Regions from separate parts of the Salinactinospora qingdaonensis genome, predicted to be linked through region 1. Evidence: predicted binding sites of a transcription regulator. Region 1 holds the regulator's gene; each other region holds the start of a gene.
What was found. Region 1 encodes HrcA, which represses chaperone genes, less so after heat shock. Its sites were predicted from a motif close to TTGGCACTCTCNNNNNGAGAGTGCCAA; they were not measured.
Positions count from the first base shown of each region.

Region 1 (4,552 bases):
GGCCTCACCCCCGAACGTGGCCACCGTGCGCGGGCGCGCGGTGGTGCCGACCGGTGTCGGCTCTTGTCACAGGGATCATCTCAGCGACGCCGGGTCGGTCGCAGTGACGAAGTCGATCAGCTCCTCGACGCGGCCGAGGAGTTCGGGACGCAGGTCGGCATAGGAGCGTACCGCCGCCAGAATGCGCTGCCACGCCTGCCCGGGCTCCTCCTCCCAGCCAAGGGCACGCAGCACCCCCTCCTTCCACGCCACGCCGCGGGGAACCTCGGGCCAGGCATCGATCCCCACCACCGCCGGCTTCACAGCCGCCCAAATGTCGACGAAAGGGTGCCCGACCACGAGCACGTGGGGGGAGGTGACGTGTTCGGCGATCGCGCTCTCTTTGGAGCCGGGCACGAGATGGTCGACGAGGACGCCGAGCCGTCGCTCCGGCCCTGGGGCGAACTCCGCCACCACCTGCGGCAGCACGTCCACCCCTTCCAAATACTCCACCACGATCCCTTCGACGCGCAGGTCGTGCCCCCAGATGCGTTCGACCAACTCAGCGTCGTGCACGCCCTCGACGTAGATGCGGCTCTCTTTGGCCACACGTGGCCGCAGGCCCGAGACGGCGATTGATCCCGAGGCGCTGCGCAGGGCAGTCGGAGAGGCCGCAGTCGTTGGGGGGACTACGGTCACCGGCTCGCCGTCGATCAGAAACGCCGCGGGCGCGAGGTCGAACACTCGCCGACGACCGTGGCGGTCCTCCAGGGTGACGGTCGTCTTGTCCCAGTCGACGACCGCACCGCAAAACCCCTCGTCGGCTGATTCCACGACAAGCTCCCGCTCTGCGGGCACTTCGCGCACCCGTCCTTTACGAAGCCGCCGCCAGTCGCCCGCGAGCACGTCCGAGCCGTACCTGTTCCCGGAATCGCTGCGCACGGTGGGCGATTCTATCGGCAGTAGCCCCCTCAGCCTCACGTTACGGCCGTGAACTGAAAGTGTTTGGAGCCGAACTGTCATGGCATCGTGCTCGCGCATCCGCCCGCTTTAGGGGAGGATTGGACGCTTCCGCATAGACTTAGCACTTGAGACCACGGAGTGCCAGGAGGTGAGCGCGTGCTCGACGATCGAAAACTCGCGGTGTTGCGGGCTATCGTCGAGGACTACGTGTCCACGAACGAGCCCGTGGGGTCCAAGGCTCTCGGCGAGCGCTACGCCTTGGGCGTCTCGCCGGCGACCATCCGCAACGACATGGTGGCCCTCGAAGAAGAGGGCTACATTACCCAGCCGCACACCAGTGCCGGCCGGGTTCCCACGGATAAGGGCTATCGTCTTTTCGTCGACCGCCTGTCCACGGTCAAACCCCTGTCGACGGCCGAGCGGCGTGCCATTGAGACGTTCCTCTCGGGCGCCGTCGACCTCGAAGAGATCGTGACGCGCACAGTGCGCCTGCTGGCCCAGCTAACGCGGCAGGTGGCGGTCGTACAGTACCCGTCGCTCACACGTTCGGCGGTGCAGCACATCGAGTTGGTACCGCTTGGCCTCCAGCGGGTGATGATGGTTCTCATCACCGATACCGGGCGGGTGGAGCAGAGGGTTATCGACGGGCTGGAGAGCGCTGAGGAGCATGAGGTCGAGAACCTGCGGCTCCTGCTCAATCAGACGCTTGTGGGAACATGGCTTACCGAGGTTCCCCCGGCTGTGTCGGACTTGCCTTCCCGGCTGCCCCCAGAGGAGCGTCCCCTGGCGGCTGCCGTCCTCTCGGTGCTGCTGGAGAGCCTCGTGGAGAAGCACGAGGAAAAGGTCGTGCTCGGTGGCACGGCCAACCTCGCCTCGGTCGATTTCTCGACTAGCCTGCGAGAGATACTCGAAGCGTTGGAAGAAAACGTCGTCCTCATCCGTTTGCTAGGCGAGGCCGGCGATCCTTCTATGCTTACCGTCCGCATCGGCGCGGAAAACTCTCACCAAGGACTACAGTCGACTTCGATCGTCTCCGCGGGTTATGGCGTCGGTGACCAATCGCTGGCCAAACTGGGCGTGGTCGGCCCAACGCGAATGGATTACCCGGGAACGATGGGAGCGGTACGCGCAGTGGCAAGGTACGTCGGTCAGATCTTGGCGGGGCAGTAAGTGGCCAGAGACTACTACGCGATTCTTGGAGTGCGTCGCGACGCGACCAAGGACGAGATCAAGAAGGCATATCGTCGACTCGCACGCGAACTACATCCGGACGTGAACCCGGATTCGGCCACCCAAGACCGTTTCAAAGAGGTCACTCAGGCATACGAGGTCCTTTCCGACCCTGAGAAGCGGCGCATGTTCGACATGGGAGCCGACCCGTACGCGCCCGGTGGTGGCGGCGGCGCGGGCGGCGCCGGAGGGTTCGGCGGCGGCTTCCCCTTCGACGACATCATGAACGCTTTCTTCGGCGGCCAAGCCGGGGGACGCGGTGGCCCGCGCGACCGGATGCGCCGAGGCCGCAGTATCAAGGTCCGAGTGGAGCTGGACCTGTCCGAGACGGCTTTCGGGGTCACCAAGGACATCACTTTCCCCACCGCCGTCCTGTGCGAGACCTGCCAGGGTGAGGGTGCGGCCCCGGGCACCAAGCGTGAGACCTGCGACATGTGCCAGGGCAACGGAGAGGTGTCTCAGGTCACCCGGTCCTTCCTCGGTCAGGTCATGACGACCCGCCCGTGTCCGCAGTGCGAGGGGCAGGGTGTGAGCATCCCCAGCCCGTGCGCCGACTGCGCCGGCGAGGGGCGGGTCCGCGAGAAGGTCACCCGCAAGGTGCAGATTCCGGCCGGTGTCGACGACGGCACGCAGATCCAGCTCGCCGGCGAGGGTGAGGTCGGTCCCAACGGCGGGCCACGCGGCGATATCTTCCTTGAGATCGTGCAGCGCCCGCACCCGATCTTCGAGCGCCAGGGTGACGATCTGCACTGCACGATCGCGGTTCCCATGACCGCGGCGGCGCTCGGGGTCTCCATGACCGTCGAGACGCTGGACGGCAACGAGGAACTCGACCTGCGGCCGGGTACCAACTCCGGGCACGTGATCACCCTCAACGAGCGGGGAACCAAGCGCCTCAACGGGCCAGGGCGTGGCGATTTGATGATTCACGTCAATGTCGAGACGCCCACCAAGCTCGACGAGGAGCAGGAGTCGCTGCTTCGCAAGCTCGCCGAACTGCGCTCGGAGAACCAGCCTCCGGGTAAGTTCAGCCCAGGCCAGGGGAACTTCTTCTCACGGTTGCGGGACGCCTTCAACGGCGCCCGGTGATGACGCCCCCGGTCTTTCTCACCGAGCCGGGCGAGCTGGACCACGACAGTGTCGTCCTCACCGGTGGTGAGGGTCGACACGCCGCGACGGTGCGCAGACTCGCCGTCGGCGAGGTCGCCGACCTCGCCGACGGCGAAGGCACCCGTGCCCGCTGCGTGGTTTCGCAGGTGGGTAAGGATGTGGTCACGTTCGCTGTGCGGGAGCGCCGCACTGAGCCGCCGCCTTCTCCGCGCCTTACCGTTGTGCAGGCCCTGCCCAAGAGCGAGCGCGGTGAGTTGGCGGTTGAGGTGATGACTGAGGCCGGCGTGGACGGGATCGTCCCGTGGGCCGCGGATCGCTGCGTCACCAAATGGAAGGCCGAGCGCGCGACCAAGTCACTGGCCAAGTGGCGCGCCACCGCTCGGGAAGCGGCCAAGCAGGCGCGGCGTAGTCGGCTCCCCGAGGTGAGCGAACTCGCCTCTGGGGCTGACGTCGCTGCGCTGCTGGCCAAGGCCACGCTGGGGCTCGTACTGCACGAGTCGGCCGCCGAGCCGCTCTCGCGCCTGCCTGTGCCCCGTGGTGAGGGCGACGACAGCATCGTCCTCGTTGTAGGTCCCGAGGGTGGGCTCAGTGACGACGAACTCGCCGCCTTCGACGCGGTGGGTGCACGGCGGGCCCGGTTGGGGCCCACCGTGCTGCGTACCTCGACCGCCGGACTCGCGGCCCTGGCGGTGGTGCAGGCCCGCTGCGGTCGCTGGTAGCGGCTCGCGCTAGGTCCGGTCTTAAGACTGTTCCCCGCTGACCGCGTCGTTCTCGGGCACGCTCGCCCCGGCATCGCCGGTGGCGTCGTCGGTGGGGCTCGCCTCGCCGGCTGGTTCTTCGGAACTGTCGTCGGTGGGGGTTTCGTCGGTGGAGTCGGACTCGCTGCCCGAACCGTCGTCGGGGCTGGCAGAACCACTAGTGGAGGGGCTTGTCGAGGGCTCGCACAGCGGGATGTGGCGGCGTTCCCGTTCCTGCGGCGATGCCGTGACCTCGTCGGGAAGATCCTCGGGGTCGGCGCCGGGGGTGATGCACTCGGGGCTTGTGCTCGTGCTCTCCTCGCTGCTCTCGGGCTCCACTGGAATGTTGGGGGCGGGGGCGTGGGGAGCGGTGTCGTCGGAGTCCCCGGGGGGCTGGTCGCGCTCGGAGGGGCTGGGGGCCTCACTGGTGGAGGGCTCTCTCCCCTCGGTGGGGGTAGCGGTCTCAGAGGAGCCCGCGGCCGGCGCGAAGCTGTCGGGGAGCACCTCGTCGCGGATTTGCGGCGTGCCCAGGA
Region 1 is NZ_BAABDD010000025.1:50,207-54,758, forward strand. Features, by position in the region: gene ABD848_RS19735 (DUF3097 domain-containing protein) at 76-921, opposite strand; gene hrcA (heat-inducible transcriptional repressor HrcA) at 1,099-2,112, shown strand; gene dnaJ (molecular chaperone DnaJ) at 2,113-3,261, shown strand; gene ABD848_RS19750 (16S rRNA (uracil(1498)-N(3))-methyltransferase) at 3,261-4,001, shown strand; gene ABD848_RS19755 (hypothetical protein) at 4,023-4,552, opposite strand, start outside.

Region 2 (4,552 bases), on a different contig from region 1:
CATGAACCAGGCCTACGCCGAGCGTTTCGGCGAGAGCATGTGCCTGACCAGCTCCTACCGTGACCTACCCAACCAGCAGCGGGTGTTCCGCGAGCAGCCGCCCGGCAACGCCGCCGTGCCCGGGACCAGTAACCACGGCTGGGGCTTGGCGGTCGACCTGTGCGGCGGGGTGCAGAACCAGGGATCACCGCAGTTCAACTGGTTGGAGGCCAACTCCCGCGAATACGGCTGGTTCCACCCCCAGTGGGCCTACTCCAACCCATTCGAGCCTTGGCATTGGGAATACGAGGCCGTGCACGGCGAATAACGGGTGCAACGGCCGGGCCCTCGTCGCCGCGGGGCGCTGCGGTGCTCATAGCCTCACGGGAGGGCCACGCTGTCGCCTGCCACCTCGCACTGTCCGAGGCCCGGTACGGCGCCTACGGCCACGCCGGTCACACCGGCCCCTCGCGCGCCGGCGGATCGTCACCGACAGCCGGCTGCCCGCGGCGTGCCCGGCGAGCCGTTGCGCCTCCTCCTCGGTGACCGCTACCACCACGAGCGCCTCGGAGTCTCCCGCCGGCCCCGCGGTGTCGCCTTCGGCAGCGGGCAGTGCGACCACAGGCCGGTCGCTGACAACGGTGGTGGCCGTCGCTGCCGGGCGTGCCGCGCCGAGGGCCAGGCCCTCGCCCGCGGCGGCGAGAACGTCGACCCGGCTGCCGGGCCGCAGCAGCGACACGGCCCCCGGATCGGCCAGGCGTACCGGAGCCGCCACCAGAGCCGGGCCGTAGGCCGCAGCGGGCGGGTCGGCGAGCCGGGCCGGGGTCAGGACCTCGCCGCGCCGCACCGGAGCGCTGAGCCAAGTTCCCGTGAGGTCGCGCTCGGCGGAGATGGCGCTATCGGGGACGGCCTCCCGTGCCAGCGCGGCCACCGTGACATCGCGCGCTTCGAGCGGTTGCCGGGCGTCGTGGTCGTGCGCGGCGACCACCACCTCAACCGTGGCAGGTGCGGGCGGACGCACCGCGAGTACGGCACAACCCAACGCCGCCACGGCGCACAGCGCAGCCAGAGCGCGCCGGTGGCGGGCCAACAGGAGAGTGATACGCAGTCGCCGCAGCCGGCCGCGACGGGGCGAGTCGGTAAGCATGCACGTACCGTAGGCCGGGCCGGCGAGGAGATGTCGGCGCTATCCACAGCCCCGCCGCGCCGGGTGGCCCGGTGGGTTCAAGCGCCGATGCGCCGTTCTGGTCTGGGGCAGCCACGAACAGCCGCCGCGCGCACCGCACTCCTGGGCCGTGCCGATGAGCCTCACGGCACGGACCAACTACCGGGGCACTCACGCCCCGCCCGCAGGGGCGGCCACCAGGGGCTCGCCGTGGGATTCGGGAGCGGCCGGCGTGGCCGCACACTCCCGCTAGCTTCTCGCTTCTCACCACCCGGCTGCACAGGCGGGTCGCGGGGCGGCAGGGGCGCTTGCGGCAACCCGGCGTGGCCTCGCAAGGAGGAAATAGGACCACTACACGCCGGCAGAGCGCGACGGTGACCGACCTTTACACCACGGGTCGCGCGAGGATGGCCGGCCGCGGTGCGGCGCGGCCGGGCAATGGCGAGACCACAAAGGGGTAAGGGAAGGCTCAGGCGACCTTAGTGTTCGAGGCGGCGCTCGCGGAGCTGTCCGAACCACCACTGCTGGAGCCGGAGTCGCCGGAGCCGGAACTCGACGAGTTCGAGGAGCTCGACGCGGTGGAATCGCTGGTGGAACCGGAGTCCGAGGAACCCGACTCCGAGGAGTTCGAGCCGCCCGTGATGGAGCCGTTGGGCTTGTTGCCGCTGTCGGTGCGGTAGAAGCCCGAGCCCTTGAACACGATGCCCACGGCTGAATACACCTTGCGCAGCCGCCCCTGGCACTCGGGGCAGTCGGTCAGCGCGTCGTCGCTGAACTTCTGCACGACTTCCAGATCGGCACCACAGTCGGTGCATGCGTACTGGTAGGTAGGCACGAATCCTCCTTGCTGGCACTCTCGCCCATCGACTGCTAAATAGTACGCGCTCGCGGTGCGGTCCCGCACCACCGGGCCGGCAGGAGGCGCCATCGCCCGGCTGCCTCAGCCCACGTGAAGCAACGCCTTTTCCGAGGAGACTGTTCCCTATCGAGGTCAGAGCGGTGCGCTGACCTCGACGGCCCCCACGTGGCCGCCGCCTTCGCCGGCGGTCGGCTCACTGCGGGGCGAGTCGTCGCACGCCCCCACCCGGGGTGACGACCGCGCCTACCGGTTGGTCGTGGGGCTCGGCCGGTACGGTGTCGACGAACTCGTCGTCATAGACAGCGGCCAACGTCAGCGTGTTCGGCCCGACCCGCGCCAGCGCCCGGTCGTAGTACCCGGCGCCGCGCCCCAGCCGGACGCCGCCGTGATCCACCGCCAAAGCCGGGCAGATCACCGCCGCGGCCCGGTGTACCGCTTCGGCGCCGTAGCGCTGTCCCATGGGTTCGAGGAGGCCGTGATCGGCCGGCGTGAGGCTGTCGGGCCCCTCGTAGGCCGCCCAGTCCAGACTGCCGTCAGCGAGCACGACCGGCAGCAGCACGTAGACACCGTGCTTCCACAGCGCGGCGACGAGTTTGTGCGTGGGAGGCTCGGTCCCGATCGAGTGGTAGGCACACACGGTGCCGCCCATCGTGATGCCGGGAAGGGCGAGTACCGCGTCGCGCAGGGCCGAGCCGGCAGCGGTGCGTTCGGCCGCCGGCATGGCACGCCGCGCGGCGAGGAGTCGTTCGCGCATCTCGCGCTTGGCCTGGTGCTGATCCATGGTGGTTCAAGTGTGACACTGCCCGCATTCGACCCTCGCCCCAGGTAAGAATCGGTCGATAATTTCCTTCCTCGCAACTGCCTGGATTCTCCGTATACCCCTTTTGTCAGTACAAATCAGATGCAGCCGCAGGTCATCCTCCGCATGCCAGGAATCTTCCGTCGCTGTTGTGGCCTAAAGTGCCGACATGGCTGATTCCCAACCCCATGTGGCACCCGTCACCAAGGCCGTTGTCCCAGCAGCGGGCCTGGGCACCCGCTTCCTGCCCGCTACCAAGGCCACGCCCAAAGAGATGCTGCCGATCGTCGACAAACCGGCGATCCAGTACGTCGTGGAGGAGGCCGTCGCCGCTGGACTTCCCGACGTTTTGATGATCACCGGCCGCAGTAAGCGCTCCATCGAGGACCATTTCGATCGGGCCTACGAGCTTGAGGAGGCCCTCCGCCTCAAAAACGACCAGGAGCGCCTGGAGTCGGTACGCGAGTCCAGTGAGCTGGCCCAGCTCCACTACGTGCGCCAAGGCGAGCCTCGGGGCCTGGGCCACGCGGTGCTGTGTGGCGCCGCCCATGTCGGCAACGAGCCCTTCGCCGTGCTCTTGGGCGACGACATCATCGCCGGCCGGGAAACGCTGCTGCAACGCATGATCCGCGTGCGGCAGACTTACGGCGGCAGCGTCGTCGCCCTCATGGAGGTCGAGCCTGAGCAAGCCTCCCTCTACGGCTGCGCCGCCATCGAGCCCACCGACGACGCCGATGTGGTCACCGTTACCGATCTGGTGGAGAAACCAGCCCCCGACCAGGCGCCCAGCAGTTGGGCGATCATCGGTCGCTACATCTGCGACCCGGCCGTCTTCGATGTCCTGCGCGACACCCCGCCCGGCCGCGGCGGAGAGATTCAGCTCACCGACGCCCTGCGTGAGCTGGCCCAACGCAAGCCCGTTGACGGCGGACCGGTACACGGTGTGCTTTTTCGCGGGCGTCGCTACGACACCGGAAACAAGGTGGACTACCTTCGCACTGTGGTGGAATTCGCGTGTGACCGGCCGGATCTGGCGACAGAGCTGCTGCCGTGGCTCCGCGAATTCGTGGCCAAACGGAGTTGAGCCACCGGCAGTTCGACGCCCGGGTGGCCCTTCCCAGCCTTCGGCCCGGCCGCGTTCGACGGCTACGGGAAGAGTCACCGGTCACACACCGACAGCGCGACGCGAGACGAGCAGGGCGAGGGAGCGGCATGAAGACCGTCGAACAACACATCACCGACCTCGTGGACCTGGTCCAGCCGCTCGAACCACGCGAACTCGACCTCCTCGACGCCCACGGCGCGGTGCTCGCCGAACCGGTCACCTCGCCAGTGGCGCTCCCCGGCTTCGACAACTCCTCGATGGACGGCTACGCCGTACGCGCCGCCGATGTCGCCGGTGCCAGCGAGGCCGCCCCGGTCTCGCTGTCGGTGGTGGCCGACATCCCCGCCGGCAGCACCTCGACCCAGCCGGTCCCGCCGGGAGGCTGCGCGCGGATCATGACCGGCGCCCCGCTGCCCACCGGCGCCACCGCTGTCGTCCCCGTAGAGTGGACCGACGGCGGAACGACCGAGGTAGCCATCCGCCGCCCCGCCGCCGAGGGCAACGCGGTGCGCCGGGCCGGTGAGGACGTGCGGCAGGGGAGCCCGCTCCTCCAGGCCGGCGTGCGGGTCGGCGCGGCCGAACTGTCAGTACTGGCCGCGGTGGGGTGTGGCTCGGTGAGCGTGCGCCCCCGACCGCGGGTGGCCG
Region 2 is NZ_BAABDD010000008.1:229,503-234,054, reverse strand. Features, by position in the region: gene ABD848_RS11325 (D-alanyl-D-alanine carboxypeptidase family protein) at 1-307, shown strand, start outside; gene ABD848_RS11320 (RcpC/CpaB family pilus assembly protein) at 353-1,126, opposite strand; gene ABD848_RS11315 (FmdB family zinc ribbon protein) at 1,614-1,979, opposite strand; gene ABD848_RS11310 (5-formyltetrahydrofolate cyclo-ligase) at 2,197-2,784, opposite strand; gene galU (UTP--glucose-1-phosphate uridylyltransferase GalU) at 2,972-3,886, shown strand; gene glp (molybdotransferase-like divisome protein Glp) at 4,015-4,552, shown strand, end outside.
Region 2: a site for HrcA is predicted at 1,992-2,018, ahead of ABD848_RS11315 (FmdB family zinc ribbon protein). Genes of this name have one in related genera too.

Region 3 (4,552 bases), on a different contig from region 1:
TCGGTCCAAATGCCGAGCGGCTCGTACGAGTCACCAAGTGAACCCACGAGAAGGAGGAAAAGGGTCCAGCGGGCTCAGTCTAGCGACATCGACCCGGTATACCGCAGTGCTATGGCGAATAAGCTGGTATTTCCCGATTGGTCGATATGCGGCGTATCACGGTTTTCCTAGCCTGCGGCGTGTGGGGCTTCCTGCGCCTGAGCTGTCCCTTTCTGGAGCTCTACGTCTGTGACCTCGGAACACAGCAGCGCTATGGGGCGAGTGCCGATACGAGTCAGGACGACAACGAGAGAGTTGGGGCCGCTCAGCTTGAGGTCGCGGCGTAGTTTTTCCACGTCTACGGCCGAGCCGCGTTTCTTAATCGTTACGCTGCCGACCCTTCTTTCCCGCAGCGCCGAACGCAGTCGTTTTCCGGAAAACGGCATGACCTCCTGGATCTCGTAGACACGGCACAGCGCAGTGTCAATCAAGCGGTCGCCGGTGATGTAGGCGATGGCCGGATCGAGGAGCGCCCCCTCGACAGCCGCCGCCGCCTCGGCCACCAAGTGTGCGCGCACGATGGCCCCGTCGGGTTCGTAGAGGTAACGCCCGGGGGACGCCACCGGTGGGGGGTCCAGATCGGGGGCGGCGCTCACCGTCACCGGGTCGCCGCCGCGTTCGCTGAGCAGAGTCGCTCGGGGGCCGGCCCCATCGCTGCCGGCAGCACCGAACCACAGCGCCGCTTCCTTGACCTCGCCGTCCACCGAGATCCACTCCGCGCCGGCGTCGGCGGGGACGCGCTCGTGGTCGATCCCCGGGGCCACCTTCACGCAGGCGGCCGGAGCGCCGTGGGCCAGTTCCACCACCTCCTGCCACGGCGGGGAGTAGTCGTCGGGGTCGAAGACCCGGCCGCGCCCGCTGCGGCGCGCCGGGTCGCAGAACACGGCCGCCCACTCGCCGGGGGAGACCCCCACGACGTCGGCCTCGCGAGCGTGGGCCCGATCGCCCAAGTCCAACGCGTCGATGTTGGCTTGGGCCACGGCCGCGGTCAACGGGTCGGCGTCCAGCCCTGTGACCGTCAACCCCGCCTCGGCCATGGCGATGAGATCGGCCCCCACCCCGCAGCACAAGTCCGCTACGTGCGGCGACTCTGGCACAGCCCCCACGTCGAGCGTGGCGGCCAGCCGTGCGGCCCGGTAACGGGCCACGCTGGCACGGGTGGCCTGTTCCACCCCCGTTGTGGTGAAGTACATCGATTCGGCGCGTTCCCCGAACTTCGCGCGCGCCCGCCCACGCAGCCGCGCCTGGGTCATGGCCGCGTTGACCAGGTCGGCGGCGCCGACCCCGCTGAACTCCTCGGTCTCGTTTGCGTCCGAGGTGGCCAGTTCGCGCCGCAGTCGGGTCGCCACGGCGAGCGGGTCGGTGTCGATCTCGGCGCGGTCCAGCCCGCGGAGAAGCCGCTGGCCGGCCGGTGTGAGGAGGGCGTGAAAAGCCGCGATCCGCTCGTTCGACACCTTCTTCTTCCCCCGTGACCTGTTGTTTGACGCGCCTCATGGGCCCGGCTATGTTTCATATTGGCACTCGCGAAGGTAGAGTGCTAATCGCGACGAGGCCGGTCTGGCACCCGCGACGACAGGCCGCCCGTGGTCGCCCCTTTTACCAGCATGTCGTTTCGGATCTTTGAATTTGAAGGGGGAGGTCACACCGTGTCGACCGCCACCGCAAGCAAGACCGTGCTGAAGCCGCTTGAGGACCGTATCGTCGTCAAGCAGCTTGAGGCTGAGCAGACCACCGCTTCCGGCCTGGTCATCCCGGACACCGCCAAGGAGAAGCCGCAGGAGGGACAGGTTCTCGCCGTGGGTCCGGGGCGTCTCGACGACAAGGGCAACCGCGTCACCGTGGATGTCAACGTCGGCGACGTCGTCCTGTACAGCAAGTACGGCGGCACCGAGGTCAAGTACGACAACGAGGAATACCTCGTCCTCTCCGCTCGCGACGTGCTCGCGGTCGTCGAGAAGTAGTCCACAGGACACGTCTGAACACCTGCCGTCCCGGCCGGCCCACTGCCGGGCCGGGACGGCCTTTTCTTTTCGACGCACGTAACGGACTGAGGGATTTCCACCTATGCCGAAGATTCTGGAATTCGAGGACACCGCGCGGCGCTCCCTGGAGCGCGGCGTCGACCGCCTAGCCGACGCGGTCAAGGTCACGCTGGGCCCTCGGGGCCGCAACGTGGTCATCGACAAGAAGTTCGGCGCCCCGACCATCACCAACGACGGCGTCACCGTCGCGCGTGAGATCGAGCTGGAGGAGTCTTACGAGAACCTGGGCGCCCAGCTCGTCAAGGAGGTCGCCACCAAGACCAACGACGCTGCCGGTGACGGTACCACCACCGCCACTGTGCTGGCCCAGGCACTCGTTCGCGAAGGGCTGCGCAGCGTGGCCGCCGGCGCCTCGCCGATGTCGCTCAAGCGCGGCATCGACGCCGCTGCCAAGCGCGTCTCCGAGCTGCTCGTCGAGGGCGCCCGCGAGGTCGGCGAGCGTTCCGACATCGCCTACGTGGCCACCAACTCCGCCCAGGACCAGCAGATCGGTGACCTCATCGCCGAGGCCTTCGACAAGGTCGGCAAGGACGGCGTCATCACCGTCGAGGAGTCGCAGACCTTCGGCATGGACCTGGCCTTCACCGAGGGCATGCAGTTCGACAAGGGCTACACCTCGCCCTACTTCGTCACCGACAACGAGCGTCAGGAAGCGGTGCTGGAGGACGCTCTCGTCCTGATCCACCAGGGCAAGATCTCCAACCTCCAGTCGCTGCTGCCGCTGCTGGAGAAGGTTCTCCAGACCAAGAAGCCGCTGCTCATCATCGCTGAGGACGTCGAGGGCGACGCGCTGGGCGCGCTGGTGCTCAACAAGATCCGTGGCACGCTCAACGCCGCGGCTGTCAAGGCGCCCGGCTTCGGTGACCGGCGTAAGGCCATGCTCCAAGACATCGCCACCCTCACCGGTGGTCAGGTCATCGCCGAGGAGGTCGGCCTCACGCTGGAGAACGCCGAGCTCGACACGCTGGGTCAGGCCCGTCGCATCACGATCACCAAGGACGACACCACGATCGTCGACGGCGCCGGCGACCAGTCCGAGGTCGACGACCGCGTCCGCCAGATCCGCAAGGAGATCGAGGCCAGCGACTCTGACTGGGACCGCGAGAAGCTCCAGGAGCGGCTGGCCAAGCTGGCCGGCGGTGTCTGCGTGCTGAGCGTGGGCGCGGCCACCGAGGTGGAGCTCAAGGAGAAGAAGCACCGCCTGGAGGACGCCATTTCGGCCACTCGCGCGGCCATCGAGGAGGGCATCATCTCCGGCGGTGGCGCGCCGCTGATCCACGCCGCCGGCCAGCTCGGTGACCTCGGTCTGTCGGGCGACGAGGCCACCGGTGCCGCGATCCTGCGTCGCGCTCTGTCGGAGCCGGCCCGCTGGATCGCCACCAACGCCGGCGCCGAGGGCTACGTCGTCGTCACCAAGGTCGCTGAGACGGGCAACGGTGTGGGCTACAACGCCAGCACCGGCGAGTACACCAACCTGATGGAGCAGGGCATCATCGACCCCGTCAAGGTCACCCGCTCCGCGGTGGAAAACGCCGCGTCCATCGCCGGCATGCTGCTGACGACCGAGGCACTGGTCGTCGACAAGCCGGAGGAGGAAGAAGAAGACAGCAGCGGTCACGGTCACGGCCACTAGTCGAATGTGTCCCGCACCACGGCGGGAGTGAGCCTTACCACGTGTGTCCCGGGAACTGCCCGGGACACACGCATATGTAGGGAGCAAATCGCCCTAATGTAACCATTCTGTTGCCTCTGATCGTGACGTGTAAGTCTGCGAGTGCGGGCATCATTCGATATGTGACGGATCTACGCGTCGCGGGGGGACTCGCACAGCGGCCTGCCTCCCAGCCGAGAGCGGAAGACACGGAGCTGAACCACCTGACCTCACGAGCCGTTCAAGGCGACCGCGGTGCGGTCGACTCGCTCCTTCGAGAGGTCCGTCCCATGGTGGTCCGCTACTGTCGAGCGCGCCTGGGCCGGGTTTCGGGGCACGCTCACACTTCCGACGACGTCGCCCAAGAGGTGTGTATCGCCCTGCTGTCGGCGTTACCGCGCTATCAGGACATGGGCCGCCCGTTCGTGGCCTTCGTGTTCGGCATCGCCGCGCACAAAGTGGCCGACGCCCTCCGGGGCGCCAGACCTGCGGACGTCCCCATCGACTCCGTGCCCGATTGTCCCGACGAAGGGCCCGGACCCGAGGAGGCGGCGGTGCGCACCGTTGAGGCAGAGCGGGCTCGGGCGCTCCTTCGCGAACTGCCCGAACAGCAACGCAAGCTGCTGGTGATGCGTGTCGTCGCCGGCCTGTCGGCCGACGAGACCGGGCACGTGCTGGGGATGTCAGCCGGTGCGGTGCGAGTGGCTCAGCACCGTGCCCTAGCCCGGCTTCGGGAGATGGCCGTGGCCAGTCGCCTCTTCTAACGGTTCGTCTCGCACCGACGGCGCTCGTGCGTGACGTTGGACACGCCTACAGTCGT
Region 3 is NZ_BAABDD010000036.1:27,746-32,297, reverse strand. Features, by position in the region: gene ABD848_RS22320 (class I SAM-dependent methyltransferase) at 168-1,493, opposite strand; gene groES (co-chaperone GroES) at 1,686-2,000, shown strand; gene groL (chaperonin GroEL) at 2,104-3,714, shown strand; gene ABD848_RS22305 (sigma-70 family RNA polymerase sigma factor) at 3,876-4,496, shown strand.
Region 3: a site for HrcA is predicted at 1,554-1,580, ahead of groES (co-chaperone GroES). Genes of this name have one in related genera too.